2 regions of the Streptomyces sp. NPDC051243 genome follow, and region 2 is predicted to be linked to the other one. Evidence: riboswitches for the same ligand, from Rfam matches in the RefSeq annotation. Region 2 holds a riboswitch; the other holds the start of a gene.
What was found. A riboswitch is a leader RNA that binds a small molecule or an ion and turns the genes downstream of it on or off. The one in region 2 is predicted to bind glycine.
Positions count from the first base shown of each region.

Region 1 (6,897 bases), on a different contig from region 2:
ACGACCGCCGGACGCGCATCAGTTGGGGCGTATGAGGGCGGACCGGGACCTTCCGATCACATCTACGCGCGAAGAACTACCTGTGAAACCGAAGCGAGGGGCCATGGGCGCCTACGACATCCGGGCTGCGGACTGAACAGTAGGTTAGCCGGTCGATGATCAGTAACGGCCCTGTGCCGGTGGGTAGCCGTAGCCGGCCGCCGGAGCCTGCGCGGGGGCCGCCGCGTGCGCCTCGCGGTCGTAGAAGGGGCGGCCGTTGGCGCGCATCCACATCGCGACCGGGTCGTACTCGTCGGACATCGCCACGGTCGAGACGGGGAGGCCGTCCGGTACGGCGCCGATCGACTGCGACATCATCGAGCGCACCGAGTCCACGGCGGGCGGACTGGTGTCGTACACGTCGAGCCCGATGGCGAGATACGGCGCGCCGAGCGCCGGCTGCACCCAGGCGCGGCGCAGGGAGCGGACGGCCGGGGTGCGGTGGGCGTTCTGCGCGAGCAGGGCGTAGAACTGCGGGATCTCGATGCCGGGTTCCGACAGGCGAAGGGGACCGGCGGGCTGGCGGTCCAGGCCCGTGGCGATGCGCCGCAGGTCGAGCCAGGGGATGCCGACGCCGCCGCCCGGGGCGTGCGGGTTCAGCCACAGGCCGTAGTGGTCCGGGTAGAGGGTGCGGGCCACGTCGACTCCGTCGACGACCTCGTAACTGCGGTTCCAGCCGCTGGCCGACAGCTCCTGGGCGGAGGTGACGCAGGGGGCGTAGCCGTAGCCGTCGACCTCCATGTTTCCGTACTGGGCGTCCGGGGAGCCGGCCTGGCCGTGCCACAGCAGCATCCAGACCTGGCCGGTGGAGGGGGTCGCGAGCGCGCGCAGGAGGGCCTCGTAGGCGTCGTAGCGCCCGGGGGTCACCTGGCGCAGCATGTTCTCGACCTGTCCGGTCGAGGTAGTGCCGCTCGCGCTCACGATTTACCGCCCCTTCGGGAAAATGGCTGTGTGCCCAGCTTAGGCGCTCCGCTGGGAGAGCCGGGGAGAGCTCGGGACTTGATGCGGTCTGCCGTCTGCGGGCCGTGGGGGGTGATCGCGCCCCCGCGGCGGAGCCGCATATCGATACAGCCCCGCGCCCCTGGCGGCGTTGCCCTCACGGGCGTCTAGAAATCCCGCTGATAAAAGGGGCGTACCTTCTGGCGCAGCCAGTCGATCACCGGGTCCTGGGCCACGTCCATCAGGACCAGGTTGACCGGCCACTGCACCGGCGTGCGGCCCAGGGCTCGGGCCAGGGCGTTCATGGGGGCCGCTCGCAAGTCGCCGTCCCATACCGAGAGTTCCACGCCTATGAACATCACCGGGGTGGACATCTCGATGGCGGCCAGGCAGCGGCGGGCCGTCGTGATCACGCCGGTCTCCGCGAACTCGGCCGAGGCCGTCGCGAGGAAGTCGACCGGGTCCTCCTGCCAGTCGGGCTCGTAGAGCTTGACGCGGCCGCCGGAGGTGAGGCCGTCCAGTGGGGTGCGGCCCACCCGGCAGAGCTCGGCCACCGCGGCGGGGGGCAGGGGGACGCCGACCACGCCGTCGGGGTTCACGGCGATGCCCACCTGCGGGGGCAGGCCGCGGGCGAACTCGACGGCGGGGGCGATGGTGTACGACATGTGGGAGCCGACGACCTGGCGGAACTGTTCCTCGGAGCTGAAGACGGGGACGTATGCCTGGCCGCCCATCTCCACCGTGGGCAGGTCCAGCGGGCCGCTGTGCGGGCCGCCGCCGTTGGGCAGGGGCACCCAGACGAAGCTGCGGCCCAGCACCTCGATGATCCGGCCGCCCGCCGACGGCAGGCCGAGGGAGGCCGAGAGCACCTCCTCCAACTCGTTGCCGGGCCAGCCGCCGTGCGGGTGGAGCTGCGCCTGTGCCGGGAAGTCCGCGGGGAGATCCGCTGGGAAGTCCATCTCAATGACCGCCTGCTGTGAACCACGTCTGTGGCTCAGAAGGCTATCCGGTGTCCGGCCCGCGCAGGTCCACGGCAGGGCGACTCATACACGCGTCCGGTACGTGTCCGGACATGCAGGCGTCCAGTACGTGTCCGGCCGGTCCGCGAACGCCGAACGTATACGGCCGGTCAGCCGGTGAACCCGATCCGGCGCAGTACGTCCGCCGCCGAGCGGTCGACCAGCACCGCCGAGCCGCAGCCCCGGGGCAGGTGCCCCTTCTCCACCGAGCGCAGCAGTCGGGCGGCCGCTCTGCGGTGGCGCAGGAAGGCGTACCGCGAGACGCCTCGGCCGCGCTCGCGCTGGCCTTCCAGGGCCGTGTCCGGGGTGACGTCGAGCAGCAGCAGGTGCAGGGTGCCGCCGCGGCGGCGGGCCTCGCGGGCCAGCCAGCCGCGCACCCAGGCCTGCGTGCCGCAGTCGTGCACGACGACACCCTCGCCGGAGCGCAGGGCGCGGCGCAGTCCGGCGTAGTGCGCGAGGCGCACCAGGGGGCGGTAGAGGGCGTAGGGGAAGAAGCCGGGCATGCGGGCGTCCCAGCGGTCCCGGGCGTCCTGGGAGTCGATGCGGATGCCCTTCACCGCGCGCTTCATCAGGGTGGACTTGCCGCTGCCGGGCAGGCCGGTGATCACGACGAGGTCCCTGGGGCCGAAGAGCAGGGCGTGCGGGCTGCGGCCGGAGCGCTCGCGCAGGTCGCGGACCACGGCTGGGATGCGCTTGCCGCGGACTTCGACACAGGGGGCCGCGGGCTGCTTGGGCAGCGCGATGCCCGAGGTCGTGGCGTACGCCGTGGTGCGGTTCACCGTCATCGTCCTCCTCCGGGGTCAGGAGTCCCTTCCCCACTGAGCGTAAAGAGAAGGTAATGGATGATCTCTCGCATTTTCGTTCGCTTACTGCCACAAGCCGGTTACAGACACAGCCCTGCCGAAGACGAGCCCGGCGTGCAATGATGTGCGCGCCAACTGCATACCGGCCGTTTGAATCCGCGCGGGAGAGTCCTCAGCAGTCCATCGCTGGGGCGCCGAAGGAGCAAGTCCCTCCCTTGAATCTCTCAGGCCCCGTTACCGCGCGGGCGAGGCACATCTGAAAAGCGGGCCGCCCCCTCTCTGCGAGCTCTTCGAGAAGCGGTGCGACCCCACCCAAGGTGCAAGCCGTGATCGTCCCTGTGGCGGTCCTGGCGAACCTCTCAGGTTCCGATGACAGATGGGGAGGAACGACCTCGCCCGAGATGTCTTGCCCTTGGAGACGACCGACCGATGAGCAGTACAGGAGAACTCCGTCACACCGCGCTCGATGCCCTGCATCGCTCGCTCGGCGCGACGATGACCGACTTCGCCGGCTGGGACATGCCGCTTCGCTACGGCTCCGAGCGCGACGAGCACAACGCCGTGCGCACCAAGGCCGGACTGTTCGACCTCTCGCACATGGGCGAGATCACGGTGACGGGCCCGGACGCGGCCCGGCTGCTGAACTACGCCCTCGTCGGCAACATCGCCTCCGTCGGTGTCGGCCGCGCCCGCTACACCATGATCTGCCAGGCCGACGGCGGCATCCTCGACGACCTGATCGTCTACCGGCTCGCCGAGACCGAGTACATGGTCGTCGCCAACGCCTCCAACGCCCAGATCGTGCTGGACGCGCTGGTGGAGCGTTCCGCCGGCTTCGACGCCGAGGTCCGCGACGACCGGGACGCCTACGCGCTGATCGCCGTCCAGGGCCCCGAGTCCCCCGGCATCCTGAAGTCCCTCACCGACGCCGACCTGGACGGGCTGAAGTACTACGCCGGTCTGCCCGGCACCGTCGCCGGCGTCCCCGCCCTCATCGCCCGCACCGGCTACACCGGCGAGGACGGCTTCGAGCTGTTCGTGAAGCCGGAGCACGCCGTCGAGCTGTGGCAGGCGCTGACCAAGGCGGGCGAGGGCGTCGGTCTGGTGCCGTGCGGTCTGTCCTGCCGGGACACGCTGCGCCTGGAGGCGGGCATGCCGCTGTACGGCCATGAGCTCTCCACCTCCCTCACTCCCTTCGACGCCGGGCTCGGCCGGGTGGTGAAGTTCGAGAAGGAGGGCGACTTCGTCGGGCGTACGGCGCTGCAGGAGGCCGCCACCCGGGCCACCGAGAACCCGCCCCGCGTCCTCGTCGGCCTGGTCGCCGAGGGCCGCCGTGTCCCGCGTGCCGGGATGGCGGTCGTCGCCGGCGGCGAGGTGATCGGCGAGGTCACCTCCGGCGCGCCCTCGCCCACGCTGGGCAAGCCGATCGCGATGGCGTACGTCGACGCGGCGCACTCGGCGCCGGGCACGGCCGGGGTCGGCGTGGACATCCGCGGCAGCCACGAGCCGTACGAGGTCGTGGCGCTGCCGTTCTACAAGCGGCAGAAGTAACACTCGAAGCGGCGGATCCAGCGCCGGAAAGACAGACTGACAGCGGCGCGTGCGTGACCCTGCGCACATTTCCGCTGCTCACACACGTTCTCAGCAGTCCCCCACTCATCACCACTCCCGCGCGTACAGGAGAATTCAGGCCATGAGCAACCCCCAGCAGCTGCGCTACAGCAAGGAGCACGAGTGGCTGTCGACCGCCGAGGACGGCGTCGCGACGGTCGGCATCACCGAGTTCGCGGCCAACGCGCTCGGCGATGTCGTCTACGCCCAGCTCCCCGAGGTCGGCTCGACCGTGACCGCGGGTGACACCTGCGGCGAGCTGGAGTCGACCAAGTCCGTCTCCGACCTGTACTCCCCGGTCACCGGCGAGGTCACCGAGATCAACGAGGACGTGGTGAACGACCCGGCGCTGGTGAACTCCGCCCCCTTCGAGGGCGGCTGGCTGTTCAAGGTACGCGTCACGGAGGAGCCGGCCGACCTGCTCTCCGCGGACGAGTACGCCGCCCACACCGCCGGCTGAGGAGTCGTACCCCATATGTCTGCCACATCCGACAAGTCGCTTCTGAACACGTCCCTGCACGAGCTCGACCCGGCCGTCGCCGCCGCGGTCGACGCCGAGCTGGAGCGTCAGCAGTCCACCCTGGAGATGATCGCCTCCGAGAACTTCGCGCCGGTCGCGGTCATGGAGGCGCAGGGCTCGGTCCTGACCAACAAGTACGCCGAGGGCTACCCGGGCCGCCGCTACTACGGCGGCTGTGAGCACGTCGACGTCGCCGAGCAGATCGCCATCGACCGGGTCAAGGAGCTGTTCGGCGCCGAGTACGCCAACGTCCAGCCGCACTCCGGCGCCTCCGCCAACCAGGCCGCCCTGTTCGCCCTCGCCCAGCCCGGGGACACCATCCTCGGCCTGGACCTCGCGCACGGCGGCCATCTCACCCACGGGATGCGGCTGAACTTCTCGGGCAAGCAGTTCAACGTGGTCCCGTACCACGTGGACGACTCCGGTCTGGTCGACATGGCCGAGGTCGAGCGCCTGGCCAAGGAGCACCGGCCGAAGGTGATCATCGCGGGGTGGTCGGCGTACCCGCGGCAGCTGGACTTCGCGGAGTTCCGGCGGATCGCCGACGAGGTCGAGGCGTACCTGTGGGTGGACATGGCGCACTTCGCCGGGCTGGTCGCGGCCGGGCTGCACCCCAACCCGGTCCAGTACGCCGATGTCGTCACCTCCACCACGCACAAGACCCTCGGCGGCCCGCGCGGCGGCATCATCCTCGCGAAGAAGGACTTCGCGAAGAAGCTGAACTCCTCGGTCTTCCCCGGTTTCCAGGGCGGCCCGCTGGAGCATGTGATCGCGGCCAAGGCGGTCTCCTTCAAGGTCGCCGCGTCGGAGGAGTTCAAGGAGCGCCAGCGCCGTACGGTGGAGGGCGCGAAGATCCTCGCCGAGCGGCTGACCGCGGCCGACGCCCGTGAGGCGGGGGTGAACGTACTGTCCGGCGGTACGGACGTGCACCTGATCCTGGTCGACCTGCGCGAGTCCGAGCTGGACGGGCAGCAGGCCGAGGACCGTCTCCACGAGGTCGGCATCACGGTGAACCGCAACGCCGTCCCCAACGACCCGCGTCCGCCGATGGTGACGTCCGGTCTGCGCATCGGCACCCCGGCGCTGGCCACGCGCGGCTTCACCGCCGAGGACTTCACCGAGGTCGCGGACGTCATCGCCGAGACGCTCAAGCCGTCGTACGACGCGCAGGCACTGAAGGCCCGGGTCAAGGCCCTCGCCGACAAGCACCCGCTGTACCCCGGTCTGAACAAGTAGTTCCTTTTTGTGGGGTGTCCCGCACACTGGTCAGTGAGCGAGCGGGGCACCCCGCAGAACCTTCTGCACCACCCCGTATTGAGGAGTCCCCGTGGCCATCTCGGTCTTCGACCTGTTCTCGATCGGCATCGGCCCGTCGAGCTCCCACACGGTCGGCCCGATGCGAGCGGCTCGTATGTTCGCCCGTCGGCTGCGCAACGAGGACCTGCTGTCCTCCGTCGCGTCGGTACGGTCCGAGCTGTACGGCTCGCTCGGCGCGACCGGCCATGGCCACGGCACCCCGAAGGCGGTGCTGCTGGGCCTGGAGGGCTCATCGCCGCGGACGGTGGACGTGGAGACGGCGGACGAGCGGGTCGAGGCGATCAAGTCGTCGGGCCGGCTCCGGCTGCTCGGCGAGCAGGAGATCGCGTTCTCCTTCGACGACGACATGGTGCTGCACCGTCGTAAGGCCCTGCCGTACCACGCCAACGGCATGACGCTGTGGGCGTACGACGCCTCCGGGACGGAGCTGCTGTCCAAGACGTACTACTCGGTGGGCGGCGGCTTCGTCGTCGACGAGGAGGCGGTCGGCGCGGACCGCATCAAGCTGGACGACACGGTGCTGAAGTACCCGTTCCGCACGGGCGACGAGCTGCTGCGCCTGACGCGGGAGACGGGCCTGTCGATCTCGTCGCTGATGCTGGAGAACGAGCGGGCCTGGCGCACGGAGGACGAGATCCGCGCGGGCCTG
Region 1 covers NZ_JBITES010000012.1:10,984-17,880, reverse strand. The annotation lists gene ACIBAG_RS29110 (enhanced serine sensitivity protein SseB C-terminal domain-containing protein) at 160-960, opposite strand; gene ACIBAG_RS29105 (enhanced serine sensitivity protein SseB) at 1,146-1,937, opposite strand; gene ACIBAG_RS29100 (AAA family ATPase) at 2,108-2,782, opposite strand; glycine riboswitch at 2,952-3,050, shown strand; gene gcvT (glycine cleavage system aminomethyltransferase GcvT) at 3,230-4,351, shown strand; gene gcvH (glycine cleavage system protein GcvH) at 4,494-4,871, shown strand; gene glyA (serine hydroxymethyltransferase) at 4,887-6,167, shown strand; gene ACIBAG_RS29080 (L-serine ammonia-lyase) at 6,259-6,897, shown strand, end outside.
Region 1: it holds a riboswitch for glycine, as region 2 does, so the genes downstream of both, gcvT (glycine cleavage system aminomethyltransferase GcvT) here and gcvP (aminomethyl-transferring glycine dehydrogenase) in region 2, are expected to answer to the same signal.

Region 2 (6,897 bases):
GGCGGGGGAGCGGGTCGAGCAGAGCGAGGAGGAGGGGGATCGGGAGGAGCGCGAGGAGGAGCGGGACGTTGTGCCCGTCGAGCGGCGGTGGGTTGCGGGGCACGATGTGCGGCACGTCGAGTACGGGCATGGGTGGGTGCAGGGGAGTGGGCTGGGGCGGGTGACTGTGCGGTTCGAGACGCCTGGGTCGGAGCCGGGGCGGGTGCGGACGTTTCGGGTTGATGATCCGGGGTTGGCGGCGGCGGATCCGTTGCCGTTGGTGGCGGGGAGAGCGGGGGGTGCGGGGGCGGGGGAGGCGGCGGGGGTGGAGGGGGAGAGCTCGGAGGTAGCGCCGCGTGTGATGCCGGGCGGGTAGGGGGTGCGGCTGGCTCACGGCGTGAACCGTTCGGGCGTGGAGCGCGTTCGGGCGTGGAGCGTCTGGTGGCTTGGCTGCGTTCCCGGGGTTGTGGTTGCGGTAGGAGTGGGTCGCGCGACCCGGCGCTTGCGGGGTGCCGCCTGCGCCCACCCGTGCCGCCCCAGCGGCACGACTGCCCGCAGGCTGGGTGGGCTGGGTGCTCGCGGGCTGGGTGGGTTGGGAGGGCTGGGGTGCCCGCAGGCTGGGTGAGCCCGGGTGCGCAGGCTTGGTGGACTGGGTGCCTGCGGCTGTGTGGGCGTGGGTGCGGGAGGCTGCGTGGGGTGGTTGCCGGCGGGCTGTGGGCGCCGGTGGGCAGGCTGGGTGGGCTGGGCGCGTGCATGCGGCTGCGCGGGCATGGGAGCGGCAGGCTGGGTGGGTTGGGTGCCGCGGGCTGTGAGCGGCCGCGCCAGCCGCGCCGGTCTGGGTCCGCAGGGTTCGTGGGCTGGGTGCCTGCGGCTGCGCTGGGATTTGCACGCTGGGTGGGGTGGGTGCTCGCAGGTTGTGTGGGCGTGCGGGGCTGCAGGTTGGGTGGGGTGGGTGCTCGCCAGGCTGGGTGGGGGCGGGTCCGCGAGGTGTGTGGGTGTGTGGGATGGCTGGCTGGTGGGTGTGCGGGCGCCTGGCTGGTGGGTCAGGTGTCCTCTCTGCCTGCCAAGTTGCCGAAGTCTCGGTCCGGGATGGGGGGTGGAGCGGCCACGTCGAGGCCGTAGTGGTGGTAGAGCTGGAGTTCCTGTTCGGGGGAGAGGTGGCGGCCTACGCCGAAGTCGGGGGCGTCCTTGATCAGGGCGCGGTCGAAGGGGACGTGGAGGGTGCCCTCTACGAGTTCGCTGGGCTCCAGGGGGACGAAGGCGTCCCGGGAGAACAGGCCGGTGCGTATCGCAGCCCATTCCGGCACTCCGGTGGCGTCGTCGAGATAGACCTCGTCGATGGTGCCGATCTTGGTGCCGTTGCGGTCGAAGGCCTTGCGGCCGATCAGGTTGCGCGGATCGATGTCGGTCTGCACGGGCCCTCCACTTGGTCGCAACTCATCCGTAAGCACTACGAAAAGGCACATTGGTGAGTGCGGCCACTCGAAGGTCCGTGCGTTGACCTCGCTGGTAGGCTTGCTAGCGGCTGCTGACCCCGTGCGGGAGAGTCCTCCGGACACCATCGGAGGCGCCGAAGGAGCAAATCCTCCCCGGAATCTCTCAGGCACACGTACCGCACGGACGAGGTCACTCTGGAAAGCAGGGCGGGTGTCGACGGCTTCCGCTCTCACCGACGGTGAAAGCCGGGAGCCTTTGGGTGACCCGGTGAAGCTCTCAGGTTGAGATGACAGAGGGGGAGGCCGTCCGGGTACCCGTGCCGTGGTGCCCCTCGAAGGTCGCGTCAGACCAGGAGGCCTCCGCAATGACCGCCCATCGCATTCCGCTCTCCGAGCTCGAACAAGGGATTCCCTTCGAGCAGCGTCATATCGGTCCCGACCATGAGGCCCGGGCCAAGATGCTCGCCCAGGTCGGGTACGGCTCGCTCGACGAGCTGACCGCCGCGGCGGTGCCGGATGTGATCAAGAACGCCGACTCGCTCGATCTGCCCGGGGCGCGCACCGAGGCCGAGGTGCTGGCCGAGCTGCGGTCGCTCGCCGATCGCAACGAGGTGCTGGCCTCGATGATCGGGCTCGGGTACTACGGCACCTTCACGCCGCCGGTCATCCTGCGGAATGTCATGGAGAACCCTGCCTGGTACACCGCGTACACGCCGTACCAGCCCGAGATCTCGCAGGGGCGGCTCGAGGCCCTGCTGAACTTCCAGACGATGGTCGCCGAGCTCACCGGGCTGCCGACCTCCGGTGCCTCGCTGCTCGACGAGGGGACGGCGGCTGCCGAGGCCATGGCCCTGTCCCGGCGTATGGGCAGGAACAAGAAGGGGCTGTTCCTGGTCGACGCGGATGTGCTTCCGCAGACCATCGCCGTGATCGAGACCCGTGCCGAGCCGACCGGTGTGGAGGTCGTCGTCGCCGACCTCAGTGGCGGGATTCCGGCCGACGTCGCCGCGCGTGAGATCAACGGCGTGCTCCTGCAGTACCCGGGCGCCTCCGGTGTTGTACGGGACATCAAGCCGGTCATCGACCAGGCTCACGAGCTCGGTGCGCTCGTCACCGTCGCCGCCGATCTGCTCGCGCTCACGCTGCTGAAGTCGCCCGGTGAGCTCGGGGCGGACATCGCGGTCGGGACGACGCAGCGGTTCGGTGTGCCGATGGGCTTCGGCGGGCCGCACGCCGGCTACATGGCCGTGCACGAGAAGTTCGCGCGCAGCCTGCCGGGGCGGCTCGTGGGCGTGTCCGTGGACGCGGACGGGAACAGGGCGTACCGGCTGGCCCTGCAGACGCGTGAGCAGCACATCCGGCGGGAGAAGGCGACCAGCAACATCTGCACCGCCCAGGTGCTGCTCGCCGTGATGGCCGGAATGTACGCCGTGTACCACGGGCCCGAGGGGCTGCAGAGCATCGCCCGGCGGACCCATCGGTACGCCGCCATCCTCGCCGCGGGGCTCACGGCGGGTGGGGCGGAGGTGGTGCACGGTGCCTTCTTCGACACCTTGACCGTGCGGGTGCCCGCGAAGGCCGCCGAGGTCGTCGCCGCCGCCCGGCAGAACGGCGTCAACTTGCGTCTCGTCGACGCCGACCACGTGTCCATCGCCTGCGACGAGACCACTACGCGGACCCAACTGACCGCCGTATGGACGGCGTTCGGGATCGAGGGGGACATCGAGGCGCTGGACGCGCAGACGGAGGAGGCGCTTCCGGGCGGGCTGCTGCGCGGCGACGAGTACCTCACGCACCCCGTTTTCCACCAGCACCGCTCCGAGACGGCGATGCTGCGCTACCTGCGCAGGCTCGCCGACCGTGACTACGCGCTCGACCGCGGCATGATTCCGCTGGGCTCCTGCACGATGAAGCTCAACGCGACCACCGAGATGGAGCCGGTCACCTGGCCCGAGTTCGGGCAGCTGCACCCCTTCGCGCCCGCGGAGCAGGCGCAGGGCTATCTGACGCTCATCCGCGAGCTGGAGGAACGTCTCGCCGAGGTCACCGGCTACGACAAGGTGTCGCTGCAGCCGAACGCCGGGTCGCAGGGTGAGCTGGCCGGGCTGCTCGCCGTACGCGGGTACCACCGGGCCAACGGCGACGAGCAGCGGGTCGTGTGCCTCATTCCGTCGTCGGCGCACGGGACCAATGCCGCGAGCGCTGTGATGGCCGGCATGAAGGTCGTCGTCGTGAAGACCGCCGAGGACGGCGAGATCGACGTCGAGGACCTGCGGGCGAAGATCCAGCAGTACCGGGACGAACTCGCGGTGCTGATGATCACGTACCCGTCGACACACGGTGTGTTCGAGGAGCACGTCGCCGACATCTGCGCGCAGGTGCACGACGCGGGCGGGCAGGTGTACGTCGACGGCGCGAACCTCAACGCCCTTGTGGGGCTTGCCAAGCCGGGGCACTTCGGCGGGGACGTGTCCCACCTGAACCTGCACAAGACCTTCTGCATTCCGCACGGCGGTGGCGGCCCGGGAGTCGGGCCCGTCGCCGTGCGCGCCCACCTGGCGCCGTATCTGCCGAACCACCCGCTGCAGCCCGCCGCCGGGCCCGAGACGGGCGTCGGCCCGATTTCGGCCGCGCCCTGGGGCTCCGCGGGGATCCTGCCGATCTCGTGGGCGTACGTCCGGCTCATGGGCGGCGAGGGGCTCAAGCGGGCCACGCAGGTGGCGGTGCTGTCCGCCAACTACGTCGCCAAGCGCCTGGAGCCGCACTACCCGGTGCTCTACACCGGACCGGGTGGGCTCGTAGCGCACGAGTGCATCATCGACCTGCGGCCGCTGACCAAGGCGACCGGAGTGAGTGTCGACGACGTGGCCAAGCGGCTCATCGACTACGGCTTCCACGCGCCGACGATGTCGTTCCCGGTGGCCGGAACGCTGATGATCGAGCCGACCGAGTCCGAGGACCTGGCCGAACTCGACCGGTTCTGCGAGGCGATGATCGCCATCCGTGCGGAGATCGAGAAGGTCGGATCGGGCGAGTGGCCCGCCGAGGACAACCCGCTGCGCAACGCCCCGCACACCGCCGGCTCGCTGGGCGGAGAGTGGAAGCACGCATACGGCCGTGAGGAGGCCGTGTTCCCGGCCGGTGTGTCGGCCGCCGACAAGTACTGGCCGCCGGTGCGCCGGATCGACCAGGCCTTCGGTGACCGCAACCTCGTGTGCTCGTGCCCGCCGCTGGATGCGTACGAGGACTGACGGTCAGCGGCTTGCGTGCCGACGTAGGTGAATGACAGACGGGCTTCGCCCGGCCGAGCTCGGCCGGGCGAAGCCCGTCGGCGTTCTCGCGGCTGTGCCTGCGTGCCGCCTGTGCCTCAGCTCGTCGTCAGTGCTACTTCCGTCGCCTTGACCAGTGCGACCACGGGCACTCCGGGGGACAGGGCGAGGTCGGTGGTGGCGTCCCTGGTGATGGCCGCCGTCAGATCGGCGCCGTCCACGGCGATCTTGACCGATGCCATCGCGCCGCCCGTGGCGAGGCCGGTGACCGTGCCGGGGAGCTGGTTACGGATGGACAGGCCCTTGACCGGGGCGGTGGCGAGGGAGATCTCCGTGGCCTTCACGAGGGCGTTCACGGGGGTGCCTTCGGCCAGGCCGAGGTCCTCGACGGCCTCCAGAGTGATCGCCGCGGTGAGGTCCTGGCCACCGGCGAGACGGATCTTGACCGTGGCCATGACCTCTCCGGGAGTGATGGCGGTGACCGTGCCGGGGAGCTGGTTGCGGATGCTCAGGCTCATGGGGGACGCCTCGCAGACGATAGGAGTTCGGGGCGGTCTGGGTTTGTGATTCCTACCGTAGTGCGCCTTTTTGTCCGGCTATGTTCGGTCGATGTGCACGTTCGTCGACTTCACGCGGGCGGTGGCCTCCATGCCCACCTCCAGGCCCAGTTCCTCGACCGCCTCGCGGGTGAGGAGCGAGACCAGCCGGTGCGGGCCTGCCTGGATCTCGACCTGGGCCGCCACGTCGCCGAGTTTGATCGCGGTGACGATGCCCGGGAAGGCGTTGCGGACCGAGGTGTACGAGGTCTCCTCCTCGCCGCTGCCGGACCTGGCGAGTTCGACCGAGAACGCGGCGAGGTCCTTGCCGTCGATGAGGCGCCGTCCGGTCTCGTCGCGGTGGGTCGCCACCCGGCCCGCGTCCGCCCAGCGGCGGGCGGTGTCGGGGCTGACGCCCAGCAGCCGTGCCGCCTGGCCGATCGTGTAGGAGTGCATGGCGGTCACGATAGGGGTGTCGGCCGGGAACCGCGGGCGGGGGGTTGGCCGTTGGGTATAACGCGATATAGCGTTAGTGTGGTCGGTGGCGTGCGAACGGGGTGAGGGTATGTCGGCGGAGCTGTCGCGTACGGGGCTGCGGGCTTCCGACCGGGACCGGGACCGTGTCGTGGATGTGCTGAACTCCGCGGCGGGGGACGGCCGGCTGACCATCGAGGAGCTGGGCGAGCGGGTCACCGCGGCTCTTACCGCCCGCACCTTGGGTGAGCTGGCCGAGTTGACGGTGGATCTGCCGCCGGCGCCGGGTGGTGCGCCGGCCAAGGACGTCGTCCGGATCGAGCAGCAGGCCGCTTCTGCCGTACGGGGCGAGGGGTGGGTCGTGCCCAAGCGGCTGGAGATCAGGTCCTCCTGGGGCGATGTGACCCTCGACTTCACGCAGGCGGTGATAGTCGACCCGACCCTGCACATCGACCTGGACATGCGCGCCGGGACCCTGAAGCTCGTCACCCGACCGGGAGTCGTGGTCGACACCGACTCGCTGGTGATCGAGTACGCCCAGCTCAAGACGCGTCCGTCCGGTGACGCCGGTGCCCCCGTCGTCCTGCGGGTCGAGATCGCCGGGCGGATGACGTACGGGCAGGTGGTGGTACGGCCGGCCCGGCGCTCGGTCTTCAGGAGATCCCGGACGCCCTGAGCACCGCCCGCGCCGTCGCGTCGTCGATCCGGTGCCGCAGCCGCTCCAGTACGTCCGTGCCTTCGAGCAGCGTTCCGCCCGCGCGTGAGCGGCGCACACCGGTGTCCAGCTCGTGCCACAGCAGCGGGTTGGTGACCAGGACGAGCGGGTCCAGGTCCAGGCGGCGGCCGTCCGTGTCGCGCAGGGTCAGGTACGCGGAAATGCCGCCGTACTGCCGGATGGACACCAGCGCGTCCGTGCGGACCGCCTGACGCCGTACGAGGCCACGGACCGCGAGCCAGCCCGGGCCCGCGGTCACCCGCTGCGGGAGCAGGATCGTGAAGATCACGGAGGTCATGACGAGCCACAGCAGAGTACGAGGCGGTGACAGCGTGTGTGCGTCCCAGTCGACCAGCAGGATCATGCCGAAGAAGGTGAAGGCGCAGCCCGAGGCGAACCGGGCGCCACCACGCCAGTGGCGGTCGCCGGTCGGGGCCGGACGCGGTCCGTTTCCCTGCACAGTGCAGACGGTAGGGGGCGAAGGCGGC
Region 2 covers NZ_JBITES010000020.1:195,982-202,878, reverse strand. The annotation lists partial or broken gene ACIBAG_RS39570 (DNA polymerase IV) at 1-381, shown strand, start outside; gene ACIBAG_RS39565 (PRC-barrel domain-containing protein) at 1,023-1,394, opposite strand; glycine riboswitch at 1,509-1,604, shown strand; gene gcvP (aminomethyl-transferring glycine dehydrogenase) at 1,781-4,666, shown strand; gene ACIBAG_RS39555 (molybdopterin-binding protein) at 4,783-5,202, opposite strand; gene ACIBAG_RS39550 (molybdopterin-binding protein) at 5,281-5,676, opposite strand; gene ACIBAG_RS39545 (DUF1707 domain-containing protein) at 5,786-6,370, shown strand; gene ACIBAG_RS39540 (hypothetical protein) at 6,348-6,869, opposite strand.